DNA from 3 places in the Pseudomonas simiae genome. Region 3 is predicted to be linked to each of the others. Evidence: riboswitches for the same ligand, from Rfam matches in the RefSeq annotation. Region 3 holds a riboswitch; each other region holds the start of a gene.

What was found. Region 3 has a riboswitch for cobalamin ahead of PF1751_RS11780 (CbtB domain-containing protein). Riboswitches for the same ligand answer to the same signal wherever they lie in the genome.
Positions count from the first base shown of each region.
Region 1: another riboswitch for cobalamin. It lies ahead of PF1751_RS18755 (ABC transporter substrate-binding protein); the one in region 3 lies ahead of PF1751_RS11780 (CbtB domain-containing protein).
Region 2: another riboswitch for cobalamin. It lies ahead of cobO (cob(I)yrinic acid a,c-diamide adenosyltransferase); the one in region 3 lies ahead of PF1751_RS11780 (CbtB domain-containing protein).

Region 1 is NZ_CP010896.1:4,137,425-4,142,400, forward strand. Features, by position in the region: gene PF1751_RS18735 (aldehyde dehydrogenase family protein) at 1-417, shown strand, start outside; gene PF1751_RS18740 (protealysin inhibitor emfourin) at 478-783, opposite strand; gene PF1751_RS18745 (M4 family metallopeptidase) at 798-1,862, opposite strand; gene PF1751_RS18750 (DNA/RNA non-specific endonuclease) at 1,991-2,917, shown strand; cobalamin riboswitch at 2,954-3,148, shown strand; gene PF1751_RS18755 (ABC transporter substrate-binding protein) at 3,253-4,263, shown strand; gene PF1751_RS18760 (FecCD family ABC transporter permease) at 4,260-4,976, shown strand, end outside.
Region 2 is NZ_CP010896.1:4,428,756-4,433,731, forward strand. Features, by position in the region: gene bluB (5,6-dimethylbenzimidazole synthase) at 1-49, opposite strand, end outside; gene PF1751_RS20060 (cobyrinic acid a,c-diamide synthase CobB) at 46-1,377, opposite strand; gene cobO (cob(I)yrinic acid a,c-diamide adenosyltransferase) at 1,374-1,985, opposite strand; cobalamin riboswitch at 2,065-2,315, opposite strand; gene PF1751_RS20070 (C40 family peptidase) at 2,413-2,952, opposite strand; gene PF1751_RS20075 (C40 family peptidase) at 3,097-3,726, opposite strand; gene hda (DnaA regulatory inactivator Hda) at 3,940-4,644, opposite strand; gene PF1751_RS20085 (DegT/DnrJ/EryC1/StrS family aminotransferase) at 4,792-4,976, shown strand, end outside.
Region 3 is NZ_CP010896.1:2,608,294-2,613,269, reverse strand. Features, by position in the region: gene cobN (cobaltochelatase subunit CobN) at 1-211, opposite strand, end outside; gene cobW (cobalamin biosynthesis protein CobW) at 215-1,282, opposite strand; cobalamin riboswitch at 1,376-1,575, opposite strand; cobalamin riboswitch at 2,054-2,258, shown strand; gene PF1751_RS11780 (CbtB domain-containing protein) at 2,355-2,543, shown strand; gene PF1751_RS11775 (CbtA family protein) at 2,555-3,259, shown strand; gene PF1751_RS11770 (cobalamin biosynthesis protein) at 3,256-3,648, shown strand; gene cobM (precorrin-4 C(11)-methyltransferase) at 3,719-4,465, shown strand; gene nfuA (Fe-S biogenesis protein NfuA) at 4,531-4,976, opposite strand, start outside.

The DNA.
Region 1 (4,976 bases), 1.5 Mb from region 3:
GCGACCTTGGAAGAAGGCGCCACCCTGCTGCTGGGCGGCCACAAAGTGCCCGGCGCCGGCAACTACTACGAACCGACCGTGCTGGCAGACGTCACCGACCAGATGACCTCGTTCAAACAGGAACTGTTCGGCCCAGTCGCCTCGATCATCACCGCCCGTGATGCCGACCATGCGGTGGCCCTGGCGAATGACAGCGAGTTTGGCCTCACGGCCAGCATCTTCACCACCGACTCCGCGAAGGCACGGGACATCGCCAATCAGCTGGAAACCGGCGGCATCTTCATCAACGCCTTCAGCGTCTCCGACCCTCGGGTGGCATTTGGTGGCGTGAAAAAGAGTGGTTTCGGACGCGAGCTATCGCACTTCGGCGTGCGGGAATTCTGCAACGCCCAGACGGTATGGCTGGATCGCAAGTAAATCAAGCGACATCGGTGGCAAGGGGGCCTGTCGAACCGTCCCGCTAGACCTAAAGCGGCCTCAACAGCGAATATGCCGTCGCACGCACTGCACCAGCCCATCCAGCGCCTGCGACTTCACCGGCGCGAGCACGCAAACGGTGTGCTCGCGCTCGTCGTCCTTTACCGTCACGGTGTAATGCACTTGGCCCGGATTACCGGGGGCAGGCGCATTGCTGGGCGGCAGTTGAAAGAAGTCGCAAGCCTCGACAAGCTGCCGCAGCTCCTGTTGTTCCTGCTCCGGCAGCGTGTCCAGTTCCACCGTCTGTGGCTTGGCCAGGCCCGGAAAAAAACCGGGCCCGCCGTTTTCCTTGATTGAAATTTGCATGGCCGTTCCTCTCGTCAGACAGCAATGCCGACCGCCTTCCAACCGTCCTTGACCGCTTTCTGTTCGTCCTTGTTAGCGCCGTAGAGTCGGCCTGCAATATCGTAAGTAATGCGCGCAAAGCGCAGGAAACCCGAGTTGGGCCGCAGCCGCGCATCACGCAGCGCGTCATACCAGATGCGCCCGGCGCGCTCCCAGGCGAACCCGCCCAGTATGGTCGCCACCTGGTAGAACGCATGGTTGGGAATGCCGGAGTTGATATGCACCCCGCCATTGTCCTCGTAGGTCTGCACAAAATCATCCATGTGCCCGGGCTGGGGGTCCTTGCCCAGCAGTTTGTCGTCAAACGCCGTGCCGGGGGCTTTCATCGAGCGCAGGGCGGTGCCTTTGATCTTTTGGGTGAACAGCCCTTTGCCGATCAACCAATCGGCGTCTTCCGCACGTTGCTTCAACGCATACTGCTTGATCAGCGAACCGAACACGTCCGACAGCGATTCATTCAACGCCCCGGACTGGTTGAAATACATCAGTTTGGCCTCGTCCTCGGTGACGCCGTGGGCCAACTCATGGCCAATCACGTCGAGGGCCACCGTAAAGCGGTTGAACAACTGCCCGTCTCCATCCCCGAACACCATCTGGGTCGAGTTCCAGAACGCATTGTTGTAGTTCTGGCCAAAGTGCACAGTGGCGTCCAGCGCCATCCCGGCATCGTCGATGGAGTTGCGATCGAAGACCTCGTCGAAAAAATCGAAGGTGGCGCCCAAGCCATCATAGGCCTCGTCCACCGCCGCATCACCACTGGCGGGCTGCCCCTCGCCACGCACCAGCGTGCCCGGCAGGCTGTCGGCGCCCTCGGCGCTGTAGATCGAGCGGCGTTTATCGGCCCCCATGGCCAGGGCCATATGCGCCGGCCCTTTGGCAGGCACGGCGACCATCCGTAGCGAGCGGAACGTTGTGTCCTTGGCGCGGGTGCGCAACGCGACCTCCCGTTGCGCTTTGTCCCCGTTGCGCGCGATCTGGTCGAGCATATAGGGCGGGATCAGGCAGAAAATCGGATTACGATTCGGCTGGCGAACACACATTGGCTGGCTCCATTTGGCAGGTAACAACGTCCGGGTCATCGATTCAGGATAGCCTCCAGGGGTTATCGCGTGTCATCAATTGTCATTAACCTATGTTGCAGTCGTGTTTATCCAAGGAGGACTGACCGATGCCCGCACGTAAAGCCAAAATCGACCTTTCATACCGCCCCAGGCTCGCTGACCTGCGCCCATTGATCGCACCGAGCCCCACATTGCTGGAGGCACGAGCCGCGACGCCCCGCGTCACCTCGGCCAACGACTTGAAGGACCGACGCGGCTACGCTGAGGACTTTCTCGGCAGCTTCGGGGTGCCCTGGCCTACGGTTGAAGAGACCTTGGCCGGCGATGTCCAGAAGCGCCTGGACTACACGCACTTCTCGATAACGATGTCACGCTCGAAGCGGCTCGCGCTGTATGTGGGCGTCAACATCGATGGCGGGCAGCATGTGGACATCATTCGCAGCAACGACACCTGGGCCTACGACGGACGCCTGCCCATTGATGCGCAGGTGGGCGAAGCACTGTATGCCAGCAACGGCCTGGATCGCGGCCACCTGGTGCGCCGACAAGACCCGAACTGGGGCGACGCGGCGCAAACCGCCAACTTCGACACCTTCCACTTCACCAACTGTTCACCGCAGATGAGCGGGTTCAACCAGAAAACGTGGCTGGAGCTCGAAGACTACATCCTCGACAACACCCAGCGCTGGAAAGCCCGAGCCACCGTGTTCACCGGCCCGGTGTTCGCCGACGACGACCGGGTGTACCGGGGCGTCCAGATCCCCAAGGCGTTCTGGAAAGTGGTCGCCTACCTCAGCGATGACGGCAAGCCTTCGGCCAGCGCCTACATGATCGACCAGAGCCGCGAGCTGGGCCAGCTCGACCTGGTGTTCGGCCAGCTCAGGACCTACCAGCGCAGCGTAATCCAGATAGAACGCCTCACCGGCCTGCGTTTTGCCAACCTGGCCGACTACGACGGCTTCAGCAACGAAGAACGCGCCACCGGCACGCGGATTGAAGCGCTGATACAGGGGCCTGAAGACATTCGTCTCTGACCGGGCGTGCCTCGGGCTATATCGCCCCGCCCTAATCAACTACCATACCGCGCCGGTTCCCAAACGGGACTAATAGGGAATCCGAAGCGCGGTACACCCTCGCCAATCGGAACTGCCCCCGCAACTGTAGGTGCTGAGCCTGCTCCCTGATGCCACTGGACCTTGTCCGGGAAGGCCGGAGCCTGGCGACGACGCATCAGTCAGGAGACCTGCCGGCCCAAGCTCAATTACCAACCGGCGGGGTGTCCGGGAAGGACATTCTTGCCTGTTTTTCTAGTGCAGCGCTTAAGGGTGTATTTCCGAATGGCACGTACGGTTCATTCGGAGATTGCCCCATGCTGCCACGCGTTACCGCCCTGCTCACCGGCCTGGGCTTCTGTGCCCTCGCCCAAGCCGCGCCCACCCACTACCCGCTGACCGTGGAAAACTGCGGTAGTCGCCTGACCTTCCAGCAAGCCCCCGCCCGCAGCGTGACCATCGGCCAGGCGGCCACCGAGATGCTCTACGCATTGGGCGTGGGCGACAAAGTGGTCGGCACCTCACTGTGGTTCAACAGCGTACTGCCGCAGTACAAGGTGCAGAACGACGGCATCGAGCGGCTAGCCAACAATGAGCCGAGCTTTGAAGCCGTGATCGCCAAGCGCCCGCAGCTGGTGGCCGCCGAGCTGGAGTGGGTGGTCGGGCCCCAGGGCGTGGTCGGCACCCGCGAGCAATTCCATGAACTGAAGATCCCCACTTACCTGCTGCCCTCCGACTGCGAAGGCAAGGACAACCTGGTAGGCGCCGACGGCACACGGCTGGAGCCGTTCCGTATCGAAACGATCTATAAAAGCATCGGCCAACTCGCCGAGATCTTCGACGTACAGGCGCGCGGCCAACAGTTGAACGACGACCTCAAGGTACGCTTGGCCAAATCTGTTGCCACCGTGCAAAGCAAAGGCCTCAAGCAAGCCAGTGCCTTGGTGTGGTTCTCCAGTTCCGAGATGGCTAGCGATCCTTACGTGGCCGGCCACAAGGGCATTCCAGAGTTCATGCTGGAAACCCTCGGTCTGCACAACGTGGTGCAATCCGATGAAGAATGGCCCGCCGTCGGCTGGGAAACCCTCGCCAAGGCCAACCCGACCTTTCTGGTGATCGCACGCATGGACCGCCGCCGCTACCCCGCCGACGACCATGAAAAGAAACTGGCCTTCCTGCGCAGCGATCCCGTGACTCGCAACATGGACGCGGTGAAAAACAACCGCATCATCATCCTCGATGCCCTGGCGCTGCAGGCCAGCATCCGCACGTTCGACGGGCTTGAGCAACTGGCCACGGCCATCGACGGCTACGACCTGCCCAAATGACGCGCACCCTACTCGCCCTGGCCCTGCTATTAGCCGCCCTACTCGCGGGGGTGGCGATCGGCGAAACCGCCATCTCGCCGCAAGTCGTGCTCCAGGTGCTCGCCAACAAACTGTGGGCGGCCAGCTACGTGCTTGACCCCATCGACGAAGGCGTGGTGTGGAACTACCGCCTCACCCGCGCCCTGGTCGCCGCTGCGTGTGGCGCCGGGCTGGCGACGTGCGGGGTGATCCTGCAATCGCTGTTGCGCAACCCACTGGCCGATCCCTACCTGCTGGGCATCAGTGCCGGCGCTTCGACTGGCGCGGTGCTGGTGGCGTTGATCGGCGTGGGCGGCGGGTTGATTTCGTTGTCGGCGGGCGCGTTTGTTGGCGCCATGGCGGCGTTTGCGCTGGTGATCCTGCTCGCGCGCGCCAGCGGTTCGGCCAGCGGCACCGGCCAGATCATCCTGGCGGGCATTGCCGGCTCGCAGTTGTTCAATGCGCTCACCGCCTTCCTGATCACCAAATCCGCCAGTTCCGAACAGGCGCGCGGCATCCTGTTCTGGCTGCTCGGCAACCTCAGTGGTGTGCGCTGGCCCTCGGTGTGGTTAGCGGTGCCGGTGGCCGTTGCAGGCTTGGCGGTGTGCCTGTGGCACCGCCGTGCGTTGGATGCGTTTACCTTCGGCAGCGACTCGGCAGCGTCCCTCGGCATTCCGGTGCGCCGGGTGCAATTT
Region 2 (4,976 bases), 1.8 Mb from region 3:
CGCGGTAGACCGCCTGGCGGTCGGCCTCGGGGAAGGCGTTGTCGGTCATGGCCTCATCGCCGGCAAGCCGGCGCCTACAGGATCGGGCGCGAACAATGCGGCCACCGCCTGGGGATTCGAGGGGAAGTAAAAGTGTACGTAGGAAGCCGTCATCCGCCCCTGCCGATAAACCGCCTCGGCACCGCGTCCGCCATTGGGGCTAAGGCCACGGGCAATCGGCTGCCATTCGGTGGTGGTCAGGGAGTGGTGATAGGTATGGCCGCGCAGCGTGCCTTCGGGCAATTCGACATTTTGCAGCGCCAAGGCCGCGAGTTTCTTCTGCATCACCGCATCGCCTTGCAGCAGGCCCACCAGTTCGGCGCGAACACCCTCGACGTCGGTCAGCGAGTCCAGCAGGTAGAGCATGCCGCCGCATTCGGCGAGCAGCGGTTTGCCGGCGGCATGATGAGCGCGGATGGCGTCAAGCATCGAGGTGTTTTCCGCCAGCGCCTGGTGGTGCAATTCCGGATAACCACCGGGCAGATAGAGGCTGTCGACGTCAGGCAATTTGCGATCGTGGATCGGCGAGAAAAACTCCAGTTCAGCGCCCATTGCCCGCAGCAGGTCGAGGCTGGCGCCATAGGTAAACGCGAAGGCTTCGTCGCGGGCCACGGCGATGCGCACACCGTTGAGCAGTGGCTGGGTTTCGATCACTTCCGGTGCGGCAAAGGTCACTGGCGGCGGCAAAGCCACTTCGCAACTGCTGCCCAGCGCTTGGGCGGCTGCATCGAGACGCACATCGAGGTCGTTCAGTTCGCTCGCCTGTACCAGGCCTAAGTGACGGCTAGGCAGTTCGATACCGGTCTCGCGGGATAACGCGCCGTACCAGCGCAGGCCTTCGGTGAGGCTGCCTTCGAGCAATTGTGCGTGACGCAAGGTGCCAACGCGATTGGCCAGCACCCCGGCAAACGGCAGATCCGGCTGATAACGTGCCAGGCCCAGGGCCAACGCGCCGAAGGTCTGGGCCATCGCCGTACCGTCAATCACGCCCAAGACAGGCACGCCGAAGTGTCGCGCCAGGTCGGCGCTGGACGGTGTGCCATCGAACAGGCCCATCACGCCTTCGATCAGGATCAGGTCCGCCTCCCCCGCCGCTTCCCATAGCAAGCGACGACTTTCCTGCTCGCCCACCATCCACATGTCCAATTGATACACCGGCGCACCGCTGGCGCGTTCGTGGATCATCGGATCGAGGAAGTCCGGGCCGCATTTGAACACGCGTACCCTGCGCCCCAGGTTGCGGTGCAATCGGGCAAGCGCGGCGGTGACGGTGGTTTTGCCCTGGCCGGACGCCGGTGCGGCAATCAAGACGGCCGGGCAATGACGGGGCTGATTCAAAGTTCGACGCCCTTCTGTGCCTTGATACCGGCTTGGAACGCGTGTTTGAGCATGCCCATTTCGGTGACGGTGTCGCCCATTTCGATCAGTTCAGGCTTGGCACCGCGGCCGGTGACCACCACGTGTTGCATCGGCGGGCGGGCTTGCAGGTCGCTGAGCACCTGGTCCAGGTCGAGATAGCCGTGCTTGAGGGCGATGTTCAGTTCGTCGAGTACGACAAGACCGATAGACGGGTCCTGCAGCAACTCGCGGGAAACCGCCCAGGCGGCTTCGGCGGCGGCGATGTCACCCTGGCGGTCCTGGGTTTCCCAGGTGAAGCCTTCGCCCATGACATGAAAGCGCACTTGCTCGGGGAAACGGCGGAAGAACAATTCCTCACCGGTACTGTTGCGCCCCTTGATGAACTGCACCACACCGCACTGCATGCCGTGCCCCATGGCCCGGGCCAGCATGCCGAACGCGGAGCTGCTCTTGCCTTTGCCGTTGCCGGTCAGCACCAGCAACAGGCCGCACTCGTTCGGGGAGTTGGCGATGCGTTCATCGATCACGGCTTTTTTGCGCAGCATGCGCGCCAGGTGGCGTTCGTCGCGGTCGGGGGAATCGGTCATGGCAGCTCTCCGTTGGGGCTGGACAAAAACGGCGGGCAGGAAAAAGAAAAAACAGACAGCCAAGCATCGCCCACCGTGATGCTGTTGGATGTTGCAGGCCGGTCTCCGGGCTCATGAGTGGCGCACGTCTTATAGAAGCGCAGACCGACGCTGCGCCTTCCCATATCGCGAGCGATACAGTGGCAAAAGGCAGCGTCTTGACTCATTTACCGTTGCGGGGGCAGCGCCGGGATCGCGGCGTCACTGTGTACAAGTGCGCTCACTCACCGGCTTCCCTGTTTCACTCCGTCGACCCATGGGTCACAGAGCACCTGGAACAAGCGGCGAAGGGTAGTAGTTTGAGGGGCGAGCTGCAAGCTTCAAGCTGATCGCCGCAAGCAGGCATCGCACCGCTTGCAGCTTCACGCGTGAAACCTGCCGCTGCTTTCTAAGGATTACGCGCCAGATTGCCTGGCAACACGCGCTTGGCGCTCAGGTAGGCATTCTGCCAATACGCCTTGGACAAGGTGTCCAACTTCACCGTACCACCGGTTTGCGGTGCATGCACAAAACGGCCTTCACCGACGTAGATCCCGGCGTGGCTGACCTGTGAACCGCCGCCCGTGGCAAAGAACAACAGGTCGCCCGTCTGCAGATTCTGCTCGCTGACATCTTGCGCACGCATCACGATCAATTCGCGAGTGGTACGCGGCAGGGAGATGCCGGCAGCGTCGCGGAAGACAAAACCGATCAGGCCACTGCAATCAAACCCGGAGTCCGGTGTGTTGCCGCCCCACCGATAAGGCGTGCCGACCAGGCCCAGGGCACGGAAGAGGACGTCTTCGGCCGCAGGCGAGAAATTCTGGCTGGAATAGTTGAACACCGGCTTGGGCTTCACCGCTACGGGAGCGGGCGGCGGTGGACGACTTGCGCAGGCGCTGAGCAGCGCGGCGCAAAGAATGAGGATCAGGCGGGCCGAGGTCGACATGGGCAGAACAATCCTGGTCTGGATGCGGCTTTCGCTGCCGAACGCTGAAAACCAGAACGCGCAAGCAAAGCTCGCGCGAACAGATTACAACAATGTCCAGGGATTCTAGCGCTTACACGTCAAACTTCAAGTATCACTTTAAGTTTACTTGCTAGCGGTAACTGTCGTCGGGGCCATGGCGAGTGCGCGCTTGGCTTCGATGAAGGTTTTGCTCCAGTAGCTGTCGCCCAGGTTGTCGACTCGAACACCGCCACTGCGACGGCTGCTGGAGTGAATAAACTGGTTGTCGCCCAAGTAGATACCGGCATGACTCACACGACCACGCCCTGCCGTACTGAAGAAAAGCAGATCACCGGGCTTGAGGTTGTTGCGCGCGACCAACGGTGCATCCACGTTGATCATTTCGCGGGTGGAGCGCGGCAGGTTCATGCCCGCTTCTTCACGAAACAGATAGCCGATGAAACCGCTGCAGTCGAAGCCGGCTTCAGAAGTGCCGCCGAAACGGTAACGGGTACCGATCAGGGACATGCCGCGTTCGAGGATGCTGTCGGCCAGAACGGGAAGCTGGTAAGGCTTGCTACCGGAGAAGTTGGTCAGCTCTTTTTCAGTTGCCAGCTCTTCTTCATAAACAGAAGCAGACTGTGCAGCAACGAATTTTGCCTGATTTTGAACCTGTGGTTTTTGCTGTTCTGCCACCTGTTGAGGGTGGGAGGCGCAACCAAACAACAGGGTAACGAGTGCGAGGGGCACGAGGGGTGCGAAGCGATTTAGCATGGGCACGACCGTGGCTGATATGTAAAGAAGACGAGACTATGCCCTCTATCACATCGATTTGCAAATTCAATCGTGATCTATGTGACTTCTTGTTTGGACCATGACATCTAAGCCCTTAACACCCCGTACCTGCCTTTTGCGTAGCCACATCGGCTCAAGCGCAGGTTTTCTGGCGCCTGGAATTTGCCGAACGCGGCAAAAACAAAGGGCTGTCTACCAGCCGAGGGTTTCTTTCAAGAAGGGAATGGTCAGCTTGCGCTGGGCCTGCAAGGAGGCCTGGTCGAGCTGTTCGAGCAAATCGAACAATGCGCTCATGCTGCGTGTACCGCGAGTGAGAATAAAATGCCCCACTTCATCGGTGAGGTGCAGGCCACGACGGGAAGCACGCAGTTGCAAGGCACGCAATTTGTCTTCGTCGGAGAGCGGGCGCATCTGGAAGATCAGCGCCAAGGTCATCCGCGACTTGAGGTCGGCCAGCTTGATCGGCAATTCCCGTGGCGAGGTAGACGCGGCAATCAGCAGGCGCCGACCACTGTCACGCAAACGGTTGAACAAGTGAAAGAGCGCCTCTTCCCATTCCGCCTTGCCGGCGATCGCTTGCAGATCGTCCAGGCACACCAGCTCGTACTGCTCAAGATGGTCGAAAATGCCGATACCGCGATCCATCAACTCAGCCAGGGGCAGGTAAACCGCCGGCTCGCCCATTTGCTCGAAACGCAGGCACGCGGCCTGCAACAGGTGGGTACGCCCTACGCCGTGCTTGCCCCACAAATAGATCAGGCTTTCGGTCCACCCGGCGTCGGCTTCGCAGAGCCGCTCGACATAGCCGAGTGCAGCGGCATTGGCGCCTGGGTAGTAGTTGATAAAGGTGGCGTCGTCACGCAGACGCACACCCAAGGGCAGCTGAATCGGTTTCATGCTGACTGAACGGCTCCAAACGAACCGTTAGTGGCCTCTGTGTAAAGTTTGCAAAGTTTATACCCGTGACGCCGGGCGCACAATGCAACAGACCCCAAGCAAAATCAAAGGTTTGCGTTAACTTGTTGGTTTTATGCAAATTGTTCGATGCCGCAGAACCGCGAACCCACCAAGCCGACCCTTTACCAAATTGGTATGTTTCCTGCTTCGCCTCGTCATATTGCCAAGAACGACATTTCATTGACGGTTGTGCGTACCATGAAAAACATCATCAAGCTGCTCGTTCCGGAAATGCCCAAAGTCGAGCAGATTCTTGCGTACTGGAAGCAAAT
Region 3 (4,976 bases):
ACAGGTCGACCGAGGCATGGTTCTGCACCTGCATCGGGTTGGCCAAGCGAAAGCTGGGGTAATCGTCCGGCAACTGCTGGGCCGCTTCGGCCAGCAGCGCCAGGCTGGAATCGCCGCTGCACAGGATCACCAGATCAGCGGGGGTTTGTCCGAGGTCGGCAATATTGTCGTCCGAGACGAAACCACCGGGCTGGGTCCTGAGCAGGTGCATGGGTTAAACGCTGAGGGCTGCGCGCAGTTGCGCTTCAAGGCCCGCCGCGTCGAGGTCCTGACCGATCAGCACCAAGCGTGTGATGCGTGCTTCGTCCGGGCCCCAGGCACGGTCGAAGTGCTTGTCGAAACGCGTACCCACCCCTTGGATCAGCAGGCGCATCGGCTTGTTCGGAATCGCAGCGAAGCCTTTGACGCGCAGGATGCCGTGTTGCACCACCAACTGGGTCAGGGCGTCGAGCAGCAGCGCTTCATCGGCCTGCGGCAGGTCGATGGAGATGGAGTCGAAGGCGTCGTGATCATGGTCATGATCGTCTTCACCGTCATGGTGATGGTCGTGATGACTGTGGCGACCGTCGATATGCTCTTCGGAGCCGGCACCCAGGCCGATCAGCACGTCCAACGGCAAACGACCGCTGCTGGCTTCAATGATCTTCACCGCGGGCGGCAGTTCTTCCGCGACTTCCAGGCGCACACGGGCCAGGTCTTCAGGGCTGATCAGGTCGCTCTTGTTGAGGATCACCAGGTCGGCGCTGGCCAGTTGGTCGGCGAACAGCTCATGCAGCGGCGACTCGTGGTCCAGGTTCGGGTCGAGCTTGCGCTGGGCATCCACCTGGTCCGGGAAAGCGGCGAAGGTGCCGGCGGCCACGGCCGGACTGTCGACCACGGTGATCACAGCGTCGACGGTGCAGGCGCTGCGGATTTCCGGCCACTGAAAGGCTTGTACCAACGGTTTTGGCAGGGCCAGGCCGGAGGTTTCGATGAGGATATGGTCGAGGTCGCCGCGACGGGCCACCAACTCGCGCATCACTGGAAAGAACTCTTCCTGCACGGTGCAGCACAGGCAGCCATTGGCCAACTCGTAGACGCGGCCGTTGGCTTCTTCTTCGGTGCAGCCGATGGAGCACTGCTTGAGGATTTCACCGTCGATACCCAGTTCGCCGAATTCGTTGACGATCACGGCGATGCGACGGCCCTGGGCGTTATCGAGCATGTGGCGCAGCAAGGTAGTCTTGCCCGAGCCGAGGAAGCCGGTGACGATGGTGACGGGGAGTTTGGCCAGTGTTTTCATCGGATGCCCTTGGGGGCGGGCATACGGGACGATAGGCCCTGCGACGGCGCGCAGCAGCGGATTTCGTCACCGGATCACCCCGCCCGGTTGAAGTAGAAAATCGGTTGCGAGGCAGGTCTCCTGGCTTGGGGCTTGCGGGTCTTGCGACCGGCGCTGGCTGCGCCTTCCCGCCTTGTCGGCAGTGGCGTGGCAGTCAGCTGAACCCTTTACAGTTGCGGGGGCAGCCGCGGCTTGGACCGCGTTCCCTTCTTAGCTTCGGCCTGGGCCGAAGAACCTCGAAGGGTGTAAGGCTACGCAGTGCTTGGGGGATGGTCAATGATGGGGTTGGATTGGTTGGGTTAGTGTACATATCCGTTTCTGCGGTGATGGCTGCTATGGGTTCCGCCCTTACGGCGGGTCACTTTGGAAAAGAGCCCCAAAGTAACCAAAGGGCTCTTGCCCCAACACTCGGCACCTCGCTCACGCTCGGTGTGCCCGTAATCCGACAGGGATTTGGGGGGCCACCGCCACGCGCCATCCATGGCGCGGGGCGGCTAAACCGGCATCCCTGCCGGTTTACCCCCCAAATCCCTGTCGAATTCCGGCCAGCGTGTTTGACGGGGCGCTTAGGATCAAGATCAAGATCAAAAGCAAAAGCACAGCGGCCTGACAGCCGGCTTGAGTGGTGTAGAGCAAAGGCGGTTCGCTGTAGGAGCGGAACCCATTTCAGCCATCATCGCAACAAGGGATATGTACACACCCCAATTGACTCCCCTCCCACCCCCATGCTCTCCTACACATCTTGTTTCGGGTGCCCTTCACAGGGTGAAACGGGAAACCGGTGCGTCATAGCGATATGACCAGTCCGGTGCTGCCCCCGCAACGGTAAGCGAGTGAAGCGTCAGATCCACTGTGCCTCGACGGCATGGGAAGGCGATGCTTATTAGGCACATTGCCCCTCGCAAGCCCGGAGACCGGCCCGAAAAATTCAGATAACAAACCCGCGGTGGGCGGGCGCTGTTCAAACCCTGCGTGCCTGGCTCGCGGGGTTTCCATGCGCTCGTTTCACCCAGACACCTGAAAGGGACGCGCCATGTCGATCGTCAGCAGCACCTCGCACTCCGCCAGCAGCACCGCCACCCTGAGCCAACGCCTGACCGCCGCCATCGGCGCGTCGATCCTTGGTGCGTGCCTGGTGTACTTTGCCGGTTTCTCGCACATCGAGGCCGTGCACAACGCTGCCCACGATACCCGCCACAGCGCTGCGTTCCCGTGCCACTGAGACCTGCCGACATGATCAAGCGTATCGCGCAAACTGCAGGTTTCACCGGCCTGCTGGCCGCCCTGTTGCTGACCTTGCTGCAAAGCTTCTGGGTCGCCCCGCTGATTCTGCAGGCGGAAACCTTTGAAAAGGCCCCGGCCGCCACCGAAGTGGCCCACGAACACACCGAAGGCGCTGCCGCCCACACCCACGATGCCGAAGCCTGGGAGCCGGAAGACGGCTGGCAGCGCGTGCTCTCCACCACAGGCGGTAATCTGGTGGTCGCGGTCGGTTTTGCGCTGATGCTGGCCGGTCTCTACACACTGCGCGCGCCAACCCGCACCGCCCAAGGCCTGCTGTGGGGCTTGGCCGGTTACGCAACCTTCGTGCTGGCACCGACGATGGGCCTGCCGCCTGAGCTGCCGGGCACCGCCGCCGCGGACCTGGCGCTGCGCCAGACCTGGTGGATCGGCACTGCGGCTTCTACGGCTGCCGGCATCGCTTTGATCGTATTTGGTCGTAACTGGCTGTTGAAAGTGCTGGGCGTGGCGATCCTCGCCGTCCCCCACGTGATCGGCGCGCCACAGCCCGAAGTGCATTCGATGCTGGCACCGCAAGCCCTGGAAGCACAATTCAAGATCGCTTCACAGTTGACCAACGTCGCTTTCTGGCTCGCACTGGGCCTGATCAGCGCGTGGCTGTTCCGCCGCAACCGTGACGACCAATACTCGGCATGACCCTGGTGATCGGCCTGGGTTTCCAGCAGGGTTGCGATCTTCACACCTTGCTGGCGCTGTTCGATTCGGCCCTCGCCGAGGGCGGTATCGAGCGTCACCGCATTAGCGCGCTGGCCAGTATCGATCGCAAACAGAATGAACCGGGGTTACTGGCTCTGGCCCAGAGGCTGAACCTGCCACTGCAGTGTTTCAGCGCCGAGCAACTGGCGGCGTTTGAACACCGCCTGAGCCACAAATCCGACATCGCTTTTGCCCACACCGGCTGTTATGGCATCGCCGAAAGCGCCGCGCTGGCACTCGCCGAGCACCTTGCAGGCAGCCCTGCCCGCCTGTTGATCACTCGCAAAAAAACCGCCCAAGCCACCTTTGCATTAGCCTGCGCCGGCTAAAATCCCGATAATTGCCGCCCCCGATCATGAACAACATTCATGCTCGCCCGTTTTTTCGACAGGAACCACCATGACCGTCTACTTCATCGGCGCAGGCCCCGGCGACCCGGAATTGATCACCGTCAAAGGCCAGCGGCTGATCCGCAGTTGCCCGGTAATCATCTATGCCGGCTCATTGGTTCCGGCGGCGGTATTGGACGGCCATTCGGCGCTAACGGTGGTCAACAGCGCCGAATTGCACTTGGAACAGATCATTGACCTGATCAAAACCGCCCACGACAACGGCCAGGACGTGGCCCGCGTCCATTCCGGTGACCCGAGCCTGTATGGCGCCATTGGCGAACAGATCCGCCATCTGCGGGAGCTGGGCATTCCCTTCCAGATCATTCCCGGCGTCACCGCCGTGGCCGCCTGCGCCGCCCTGCTGGAAACCGAGCTGACCCTGCCCGATATCGCCCAAAGCGTGATCCTGACCCGCTATGCCGACAAAACCCGCATGCCCGCCGGCGAGGATTTCGACAGCCTGGCCCGGCATGGCACCACCATGGCGATTCACCTGGGGGTCAATCACCTGGAGAAGATCGTCGCTGAGCTGCTGCCGCACTACGGCGCGGATTGCCCGATTGCCGTGGTGCACCGGGCAACCTGGCCGGATCAGGATTGGGCGATGGGCACGTTGAGTGACATTACCGAGAAGGTGGCGGCCAAGGGCTTTCGGCGCACGGCATTGATTGTGGTGGGCCGGGTGTTGGCAAGTGACAGCTTCAGTGAGTCGTCGCTGTATCGCGCGGGCCATGCTCATCTTTACCGCCCCTGAAACCCAGGCATAAAAAAACGGCGCTCACGGGGCGCCGTTTTTTCTGCTCGCAGTGAACGCCTTATTCAGTAGTAGGCGTTTTCTTTCTGCGTGTGGTCGGTCACGTCACGCACGCCCTTGAGCTCTGGAATACGCTCCAGCAAGGTGCGCTCGATGCCTTCACGCAGGGTCACGTCCGCCTGGCCACAGCCTTGGCAGCCGCCGCCGAATTTCAACACCGCAATGCCGTCTTCGACCACGTCGATCAGGCTGACCTGGCCGCCGTGGCTGGCCAGGCCTGGGTTGATCTCGGTCTGCAGGTAGTAATTGATGCGCTCGTTCACCGGGCTGTCGGCGTTGACGTTCGGCACCTTGGCGTTTGGCGCCTTGATGGTCAACTGGCCGCCCATGCGGTCGGTGGCGTAGTCGACCACGGCGTCGTCGAGGAAGGCTTCGCTGAAGGCATCGATGTACGCGGTGAAGCTTTTCAGCCCCAGGGCGGTGTCTTCAGGTTTCTCTTCCCCAGGCTTGC